Regions from separate parts of the Marinomonas sp. ATLA20 genome, predicted to be linked through region 1. Evidence: riboswitches for the same ligand, from Rfam matches in the RefSeq annotation. Region 1 holds a riboswitch; each other region holds the start of a gene.
The links. Region 1 has a riboswitch for thiamine pyrophosphate ahead of thiB (thiamine ABC transporter substrate binding subunit). Riboswitches for the same ligand answer to the same signal wherever they lie in the genome.

Region 1 (3,276 bases):
ATCCACTATTGAGAACGCCGATATTATTGCTGTTGTGGATCATGGGGAAATCATTGAGCAAGGTTCACATAGTGAATTGTTGCTGATGAATGGCGCTTATGCGCAGCTTCATAATCAGCAATTTAGTGAGACTTCAGCTTAACTATGTGGCTATACCGTTCTTTATTGGTGTTATTAACGCCGGTTATTTTATCGAAAATACGGCGTTTTAAGAAAACCTATAAACATTATCGTGCAAAAGAAGCCTTTGGCTTTTGGCCTTCTGTTGAAGCGGATTTATGGATTCATTGTGCGTCTGTGGGGGAGGTGCTGGCCGTTCGTCCTTTGGTGCTTCAGTGGCGTGAAAAGTACCCTACGCAAAAATTGTTAATTACTACAATGACACCAACGGGTGCAGAGCAAGTGGTTAAAACCTTCCCTTTTGCTGAGCATCGATATTTGCCAATGGACTGGCGCTCAAGTGTTAAAAGGGCGCTGAAAAAGCTGACTTGCAAACATTTATTGATTGTTGAAACTGAGCTTTGGCCAAACTTGTTGCAACTGGCTAAGTATAAAGGTCTGCGTGTTGAAGTTGTGAACGCACGCCTTAGTGATCGTTCTTTTCTACGTTATAAAAAGTTTTCGACTATTTCTAAGTCTTTGTTTGCCTTGCCTGACTGCTTTTTGGCTCATGCCCAAGCTGATGCTGTGCGCTTTGAAGAGTTGGGGGCGAAGAAAGTATTGGTGACAGGAAGTATCAAATTTGATCTTGCTGTCCCCCCTGAAGTATTCCAAGCCAATTGGCGTGGGCAATTAGGTTCTCGTTTTATCTGGGTGGGAGGCAGTACTCACCAAGGTGAGGATGAAATGCTCTTGCGTATTCATAAGGTGCTCTTACAGAAGTACCCTGATGCGTTATTGATACTGGTTCCTCGTCATCCCGAACGTTTTGAAGCCGTGCAAAGTTTGGCAAAACAGTATTTTGATCGAGTTGCGCTTCGCACTCAAACATCTCTCGATCAATGGACTAACTTCGAAGTGGTGGTCGGAGATTCTATGGGGGAGTTGATGCATTATTATCAAGCATCTGACTTGGCGTTTGTTGGTGGTAGCTTAATTAAGCGCGGTGGACATAACCCTATTGAGCCGGCTTTACTTGGTAAAGCTATTTTGGTTGGACCATATACCTTTAACTTTTTAGATATTACCGAACAGCTTTTACAGGTAAATGGCGCGATTCGTTGCCAAGACGAGGCGCAATTAGAGAAAGTTGTCATTGATCTAGCGGGGCAGTCGTCTCAGCGCTTCCGTCTTGGACAAGCTGCATTGCGTTTCGCAGAAAAAAACCAAGGAGCTGTTACTAGAGTGCTTGCCGAAATAGACTTCCGTTGATCGACTCTTTACAATGAGCGCTCATTATCTCATGGGGTGTTTTAGCATTTAATAAATGTTAAAGCTGAGAAGCGGATTGACCGCTAACCCACCGAACCTGATCCAGATCATGCTGGCGTAGGAATCGAGATAGCAAGTTGAGCTACCTACATGTGTAGTGGCTCAAATATCATTCTTGCCATTTCCCCTGTACGCCGCTCACTTATTTTAGGAGCGACACTTTGAAACCCTTTTCTTTATCCTCTCTTTTTTCTGCGGCTGCCGTTAGTCTTAGTGTGGTTATTTCGCCTGTAACATTGGCGACTGACACTCTAAATGTTTATACCTATGATTCGTTTTCATCTGACTGGGGGCCTGGTCCTAAGATAAAAGCTAATTTTGAGAAAGAGTGCGGCTGTAAAGTAAATTTTGTTGCGTTGGACTCTTCGGTTGGTATCTTGTCTCGTGTGCAGCTGGAAGGTAAATCGTCACAAGCAGATGTGCTTTTGGGACTAGATCTCAATCTAATGGAAGCAGCAAAGCAAACAGGCTTATTAATGGATCATAATGTTGATACATCGGCCGTGACGATTGCTGGTGGCTGGTCTGATAAGACCTTTGTACCATTTGATCAAGGTCATTTCGCCTTTATTTACAATTCTGAAACGCTTGCAAACCCACCAAGTAGTTTGAAAGACGTAGTAGATAACCAAGATTTACGAGTGATTTATCAGGACCCTCGTACTAGTACACCGGGGCTTGGTTTATTGCTATGGATGAAATCTGTTTATGGGGACAATGCTGCAGATGCCTGGGAGCGCCTGTCTTCTCATACAGTAACGGTCACGAAAGGCTGGTCCGATGCATACGGTTTATTCTTGAAAGGTGAGGCGGATGTAGTGTTGAGTTACACGACTTCTCCTGCTTACCACATTGTTGCCGAAGGTGAGAATAAGTATAAAGCAGCAACTGCTAGTGAAGGGCTTTACCCACAAATTGAAGTGGCCGCTATGATGAAAGATGCACCTCATCCCGCGTTGGCTAAGCGTTTTATGCAGTTTATTCTACAGCCAGGATTTCAATCGACTGTCGCTACGGGGAACTGGATGTTGCCAGTGGTTAAGCTTGATGAGAAATTGCCAGCGGCTTTTGATAGTGCTTTAAAGCCTACAAACAATTTGGTCTTGCCAGCAAAAGACGTCGCGCAGTATCGAAAAGCGTGGATTAATGAGTGGTTAAATGCCACGACTCGATAATAGGCGTTAAGTTGCTTTCTTTTCGAGCTGTAAAAGGGTTGTGGCCAGCGCTATTGGGCGTTGGTTTTTTCCTGTTAATGGTGGCTGCCAGTTTGGTGGCTCTTTTGCGTTATAGTGAATTATCCTCCTGGTATGGTTACCTGCAGCAGCCTTATCTTTGGCGAGTTGTGCGCTTTTCCTTATGGCAAGCCTTGCTAAGTAGCGGTATTAGTTTGCTTATTGCTATTCCTGTTGCTTCTTGCCTTATTCATCGCCAGTTTTATGGGCGTGCCGCTTTACTTCAATTGTTTTCCGTCTCCATGGTGGTGCCAACCATTGTGGCTATTTTAGGGTTGGTGGTTGTTTATGGCCGAACTGGATGGTTGAACCAGTTGTTTGGGGTGCAAGTTCCCTTATATGGTTTGGTGGGGATCTTACTTGCTCATGTTTTTTTTAATATGCCATTGGCTGTACGTCTTTTATTGCAAGGTTATGACTTGATACCTTCAGGGCAGTGGCGCCAAGCTTCGCAGCTAGGATTCTCTAGGTGGTCGGCTTTTCGCTGGATTGAATGGCACTATATGAAAAAGGTTCTGCCTGGAGCCTTTGTGTTGATTTTTATGTTGTGTTTTTCGAGCTTTGCTGTGGTGCTAAGCTTAGGTGGAGGGCCAAAATTTAGTACTTTGGAGGT
Region 2 (3,276 bases), on a different contig from region 1:
CGGAAGCCATTATTTCAAAATCTTGTGGTGGCGAAAGGGCGGCTGGGTGATTTGGATTTTCAGCTTGCCACTTTTTGAACATCTTAAGTTGTTGTTCAATGGACAGGGTTTGATTTCTTAATATGCTGCTGATTGTAAGCCAGCCATTAAGTAGAGGCTTTTGCTGCTGAAATAATTCGTCCACTTCATTTTGAGTCAGGTTTTGGATCGCCATCCATAATTTTGCTTGATTTTCTTCGCCTTCGTTAAGAGGAAGGTTGTAGGTTAAATCCATGCGAAGGTCGACGACTTCTAGCCAATTTCCAAAATGTTCAAGGATGGATGCTCTTGTTTCTTTAAGTTTATTTTGATTGTCCGGATGGCGCGCAGCAATAAGCTGATTCGCTTGCTCTAGATAGCTTTTAGATTCAATTGAATCATCTAGGTAAGACGCAGACAAAGCAGCTAATAAATAGGCTTCAAATTGAATAGAAGAAGGCGTTGTTAAAAGCTTGTCTTCTAAAATATCAATGGCCTGTTGAAACTCACCTTGCTCATACAGATTTTTGGCAGAGAGGTAAGCATCGGCCAGCGCTTTGGAAACATCGGTTGTTTTTTTTGGGTGATAAATACTAGGCGGCAAAGTTCTTTCTTGTGAACCGCTATTTTTTGCTTGGACCCTGTTTTGTGGCTGCTCCATATTTAAATTCATGGAATTACAGGCGCTTAGCAGAAAAGTACAAAGAGTTAATGATATGATGCGGTAATTAATTAGGCTCATAAGCTTATAAAATGACAAATAAAAGAGGCAACATGGTACCACATAGTTCTGATGATGCGAGAGGGTCGCTGTACATAGTTGCCACTCCAATTGGCAATCTAGATGATTTCAGTAAGAGAGCAGAGCAAACTTTACGCGATGTAGACTATATAGCCGCAGAAGACACTCGACACACTCGCCGCTTGCTCAATCATTTTGCGATTGAAGCTAAGCTATTTTCAATTCACGATCACAATGAAAAAGATAAAGCTAACTACGTTGCCAGCTTACTAGAGGAAGGCAAAAATGTTGCCCTAGTCTCTGATGCGGGTACGCCACTTATTTCAGATCCTGGCTATCACGTGGTGCATGCATTACGAGAGCAAGGTCATAAAGTCGTGCCGATCCCTGGTGCTTGCGCGTTGATTTCAGCATTGTGTGCTTCTGGTTTGCCTACCGATCAGTTCTTTTTTGCTGGCTTTGTTCCTGCTAAATCCAAAGGTCGTTGTGACTTGTTTGAATCTTGGAAGAAGCAAACTGGCACCGTGGTTTTTTATGAATCTACTCACCGAGTTTATGACTCCATTGCGGATGTACAAAAAGTCTATGGTGAGGATGCTCAGCTGGTTTTAGCACGGGAAGTAACGAAAACATTTGAGACATTTTTATCCGGAACGGCCTCTGAAATACTTGCCAAGTTCGATGCAGATGCTAACCAAATGCGTGGTGAGTTTGTCGTTATGCTGAGTTTTACGCAAGAGAGCGGTAATGAAGCCGAATTAGAAGCGAAGCGTATTCTGACGATTTTGCTAGAAGATTTACCGGTTAAGCAAGCGGCAGCTATGGCGGCGAAATTAACGGGTGAGAAGAAAAATTACCTCTATAAAATGGCGCTGGAAATGCAAGCCGAGTAGTTTTTCGTTGATTGGTTCCTCAAACACTTGCTGAAAATGTGGGTGTTTACATTCCGATAAGACTGGGTATACTCAGCCCTACTTGTCGGAGTGCCATTTGGCTGAGATCGCATAATTAAATGCGGGATCCGCAGAACCTGATCGGGCTAATACCCGCGTAGGAAACAAGAAAGTCTCTATTTTTCTTTTCTGCATCGAATGAACTCCTGATTTTTATGGAATCGATGCGGTCATATGTCTACAGCATCCTTTCCTAATAAAATTCAGGGTTCATGTTTTGCAAATTAACGCCAGTAGTGCGTTTGCCTGTAAAACAGCACCCCAGACAAGCAATTCTCCATTTTTTAAATAAGGGAAGTGCTATGTCGACTACGAATAAACCTCAAAAAAAACCAAGCAAATTGTCTAAAAAACAGACTCGAGAAGAAACGCGCCAAGCCGCCAAGTCTTTTATCGAATCATTACAAGCCAAGCCTTTTCCAGCGTCTGAGCGCATATATTTGAGCGGATCAGACGATTCGATTCGCGTTCCTATGCGTAAGATCAACTTAACCGATACACCGATTGGTTCTGATCCAGATAACCTGACTTTCGAACCCAATGAAGCCATCTATGTTTACGATTGTTCTGGTCCATATGCGGATCCGCACGAAAATATCGATGTGTATCGTGGTTTGGCGCCAATGCGTGCTTCTTGGATCGACAAGCGCAATGACTCCGAGGTGTTGCCCAGTGTGTCGTCAGAATTTGCGCAATCACGTTTAGAAAACTCGGCTCTGGATGAATTGCGTTTTAAAGAGTTACCTAAAGTACGCAAAGCGCGCCAAGGCAAGTGTGTGACGCAAATGCATTACGCTCGACAAGGTATTGTTACGCCAGAAATGGAATACATCGCTTTACGTGAAAATCAAAATATTGATGCAATCAAGAGCGAATTATTATTGAAGCAGCACCCAGGTCAAAGCTTTGGGGCGAATCTACAAACACGCATTACGCCAGAGTTTGTTCGTGATGAAGTGGCAAGAGGTCGCGCCATCATTCCAAACAACATTAATCATCCAGAATCTGAGCCCATGATCATTGGTCGTAATTTTTTAGTGAAGGTGAACGCCAACATTGGTAACTCTGCCGTGACGTCTTCCATTGAAGAAGAAGTAGAAAAACTGGTGTGGTCAACTCGTTGGGGCGCAGACACTGTGATGGATCTATCGACCGGTAAAAACATTCATGAAACGCGTGAATGGATCTTGCGTAACTCGCCCGTGCCAATTGGCACCGTACCTATTTATCAAGCTTTGGAAAAAGTCGATGGCGTGGCCGAAAATCTTAACTGGGACGTGTTTCGCGATACCTTGATCGAGCAAGCGGAGCAGGGCGTGGATTACTTTACTATTCATGCCGGCGTTTTGCTGCGCTATGTGCCCATGACGGCGAAACGCCTGACGGGCATCGTGTCTCGCGGTGGTTCTATCATGGCGAAATGGTGTTTGGCGCACCATACAGAAAGCTTCTTGTACGAGCGCTTCCGCGAGATTTGTGAGTTGTGCGCGCAATACGATGTGGCCTTGTCGCTTGGTGATGGCTTGCGTCCGGGGTCTATCATGGATGCCAATGACGAAGCAC
Region 3 (3,276 bases), on a different contig from region 1:
TAATGGCCGCAATGACCACTTTTGAGGCAATGCCATAGCCTAACCAGAGCATCATCACGGGCGCGATAGCAAACACAGGAATGGCTTGGCTAGCAATGAGTATGGGGAGCAGCCAACGCTTAAGCGGCTGAAACATCAACATCATCAAGGCAAACAATAAGCCCATGGTTAACCCTAAACCGAGACCGAGCAAAATTTCTTGCGCGGTAACCCAAGTATGCTTGAGCAGCACATCATAGCGGGTTCCTAAACGATCGAGCACCGCGATTGGCGACGGCAAAATAAAGCTTGGCATCTGAAAAGCCACCACCACAATTTGCCAAAGACCAAGAATCACTGCCGTGCTGATCACCAACCGTAGCGCCGAATACGTAATACGCTCTTTCTTACTAAGGCGTGTCGACACAGAATGGTACTGAGCCATATCACTCATAGTCTTTCTCCAACTGATCCAAAATAGCTTGTTGCAAAGCAGCGCATTCAGCATCGAGTTTTCGAGGTGGCGACGACTCAGGAACATCCAACTGCTGAGCTTGGGCTGGCGCACCTTGAAGAACATACAATTGATCTGCCAAACGCACTGCCTCTTGCGGATCATGAGTGATCAATACAACCGTTTTGTCTTTTAACAAGGAGGCGGACAACGTCTGCAACTTGTGCCGAGTAACCGCATCAAGCGCTGAAAAGGGTTCGTCCATCAACACCAGCGGTTTGTCTTGCATTAAAGTACGAGCAAGCGCCACCCGTTGACGCATACCACCGGACAGTTGGGCGGGAGTCATATAGGCATTATCTGCAAGGCCGACTTGCTCAAGCAAAATCAGTGCGCGCTGCTTATCGTGTTCTTTGTTAGGAGCGGCATTGGCAAAGCGTGAGCTTAAACACACGTTGTCCAACACATTTAGCCAGGGAAGGAGCAAATCTTGCTGTGCCATATACGCAATATGGTCATGCAATACTATATTCTCAGCAGATACGTTATTGCCACTAACCGCAATCTCACCTTGCCATTCCACTTGATCGTCTAGTAGACCAGCAAGATAACGCAATATCGTCGTTTTACCGCTGCCACTACGACCCAGCAGCACCGTCCACTGATTCGCCGGAATGGTCATATTCATCCCTGCTAGCGTTGGTACCGGAGTGCCTTTGTATTGAAGGCCCCCATGACGAATCTTTATGCCGATGATGGCTTTAGCGCACATCTTGATGGCCTGCAAAGAAGTGATGAACTGGGCCGTGGCCTTGACCGATATCTAACTCATCCGCATGGGCAATCGCGCCGGTAATATACTGTTTACCTAACTGAACGGATTGCTGCAGGCTATTGCCCTGAGCAAGGTAAGAGGCAATCGCAGAAGACAGTGTGCAGCCTGTTCCATGGGTATTTTTTGTGACTAGCCGTTTAGCGCTTAATAATTCAAAGTCATCTTGTGTGATCAAAAGGTCGTTACTATTTTCGTCCGCCTCTAAATGCCCTCCTTTTAGCAAAACCGCCTTAGCGCCCAATGCACGTAAATCCGCCATCATATCGTTCATTTCGACTTCAGATTGAGGCACGGCATGACCGGTTAGCGCGGCCGCTTCAGGTAGGTTGGGTGTAACAATGTCAGCAAGAGGGAGTAATGTCTCTTTTAACGCGGATATTGCCGAGTGCTTTAGCAATAAATCACCGCTAGTAGCCACCATCACAGGATCAATCACGATATATTTCGGCTCGTATTGGCGTAATTTAGCGGCCACGACCTTGATGATGCTGACATCAGCCAGCATGCCTATTTTCACCGCAACAACATTAAGATCAGTAAAAACGGCGTCTAGTTGACTCGCGACATGGTCAAGCGGAATCGGATAAATAGCCGAAACGCCTAGCGTATTTTGTGAAGTAATCGCGGTAATGACAGAACAGGCAAAGCTACCCGTGGCGGACATAGCCTTAATATCCGCTTGAATACCCGCACCGCCGCCACTGTCTGACCCTGCAATGGTAAGCACAATAGGAATATTTTTTGACGCGGTTTGATTCGTTTTTTGCTGTTTAAGGTGTTGCTGTGTAGATGGTGCCATTATCGTTCCTATTAAAGACGTATAGGAACTGACTTTGGCCATTCTGGAGGGATCAAAGATCGGACTCGCATAAGATAGCCGTAATTGCTCGGCTAAAGGCAAAGTGCAAATAGTTCCCTACGCCAGTGCTAACTGAATCAGGTTCTGCGGGTCTCTTTCGATCTCAGCCAATGCATTGGCCCCCCGACTATTTCACAGAAAGAATAACAGGACATTCAGGTGAAAGGTATTCTTTTTTAAACAGCCGACACATACAAAAACGGCCCTCTTTACACTAAAGAGGGCCGTTTGATTTCAGAAGTAATGTACCGTAACAAGGATTTACAACAGCCACATAACGCTATGAAATTTCTCGCAAACTAAGCTCTGTCTCAAACGAATAAAATTTCGCACTTAGACCTGCAACACGTACCCCATAAAGGCGCGCGGTATCGAGATCCCCTTGCGACATTTCTTCAGGTCCAGCATCGGCAGCAACTTGTGCCATTGGACCAAGAAATGACCCCATTCGGTTGATATCATCACGCTGTGACGCTTTTGTATTAGAAGACTTCATTCCCATACCGACCCAAATACCTCTATGCTGAGCCGCAAATAAAGTGAAGTATTGCAGAGTCGATAGCTTGTCACCATTGATACTAGAGCTGTTGGTAAAACCGCCGAACACTTTGTTTTTCCATTGATCTTCGAACCACGGCTTTGATGATGCATCAGCAAACTTCTTGAACTGCCAACTTGGCCCGCCCATATAGGTTGGAGATCCTAAAATCACAAAGTGCGCTTTGCTAATATCAGACCACGCTGTTTCGCTTAATTCACCATTTGCATCAATCGGTAGCAGTTTAGCGTTCGCCCCATCCGCAACGGCTTCTGCCACTCGTCGAGTATGGCCATAACCAGAATGATAGATGACTACCCCTTTCAACTCTGAAGAAAAACTCATAACACACCTCTTAATTTGATTGATAAAACTTGCCCTAAAGACAAAACAAAAAACGCCCGACTTTTCATCACAGAACACAACGCAAAGGCTTTTGCCTAAATTGAAATAACAGAACTACCAAAACCAACAATGGAAAAATGACATGCAGCCACTGCTGATATAGTACGAGCGTAATAAGCGCCCCCACTAAAACCAAACCACCTAAAGCAAGACCCGCCTGCCGCAATTTAAGCGACGACTTGGTTTGCCAATAAGCACTTAAAAGC

Region 2: another riboswitch for thiamine pyrophosphate. It lies ahead of thiC (phosphomethylpyrimidine synthase ThiC); the one in region 1 lies ahead of thiB (thiamine ABC transporter substrate binding subunit).
Region 3: another riboswitch for thiamine pyrophosphate. It lies ahead of thiD (bifunctional hydroxymethylpyrimidine kinase/phosphomethylpyrimidine kinase); the one in region 1 lies ahead of thiB (thiamine ABC transporter substrate binding subunit).

What each region holds. Positions count from the first base shown of each region.
Region 1 covers NZ_JBXUKU010000017.1:51,448-54,723, reverse strand. The annotation lists gene msbA (lipid A export permease/ATP-binding protein MsbA) at 1-142, shown strand, start outside; gene AC2A4J_RS19120 (3-deoxy-D-manno-octulosonic acid transferase) at 145-1,371, shown strand; TPP riboswitch at 1,394-1,513, shown strand; gene thiB (thiamine ABC transporter substrate binding subunit) at 1,593-2,606, shown strand; gene thiP (thiamine/thiamine pyrophosphate ABC transporter permease) at 2,618-3,276, shown strand, end outside.
Region 2 covers NZ_JBXUKU010000009.1:91,602-94,877, forward strand. The annotation lists gene AC2A4J_RS15210 (penicillin-binding protein activator) at 1-679, opposite strand, end outside; gene rsmI (16S rRNA (cytidine(1402)-2'-O)-methyltransferase) at 793-1,653, shown strand; TPP riboswitch at 1,730-1,834, shown strand; gene thiC (phosphomethylpyrimidine synthase ThiC) at 2,016-3,276, shown strand, end outside.
Region 3 covers NZ_JBXUKU010000019.1:51,533-54,808, reverse strand. The annotation lists gene AC2A4J_RS19675 (ABC transporter permease) at 1-433, opposite strand, end outside; gene AC2A4J_RS19670 (ABC transporter ATP-binding protein) at 426-1,205, opposite strand; gene thiD (bifunctional hydroxymethylpyrimidine kinase/phosphomethylpyrimidine kinase) at 1,195-2,067, opposite strand; TPP riboswitch at 2,165-2,263, opposite strand; gene AC2A4J_RS19660 (flavodoxin family protein) at 2,408-3,010, opposite strand; gene AC2A4J_RS19655 (DoxX family protein) at 3,078-3,276, opposite strand, start outside.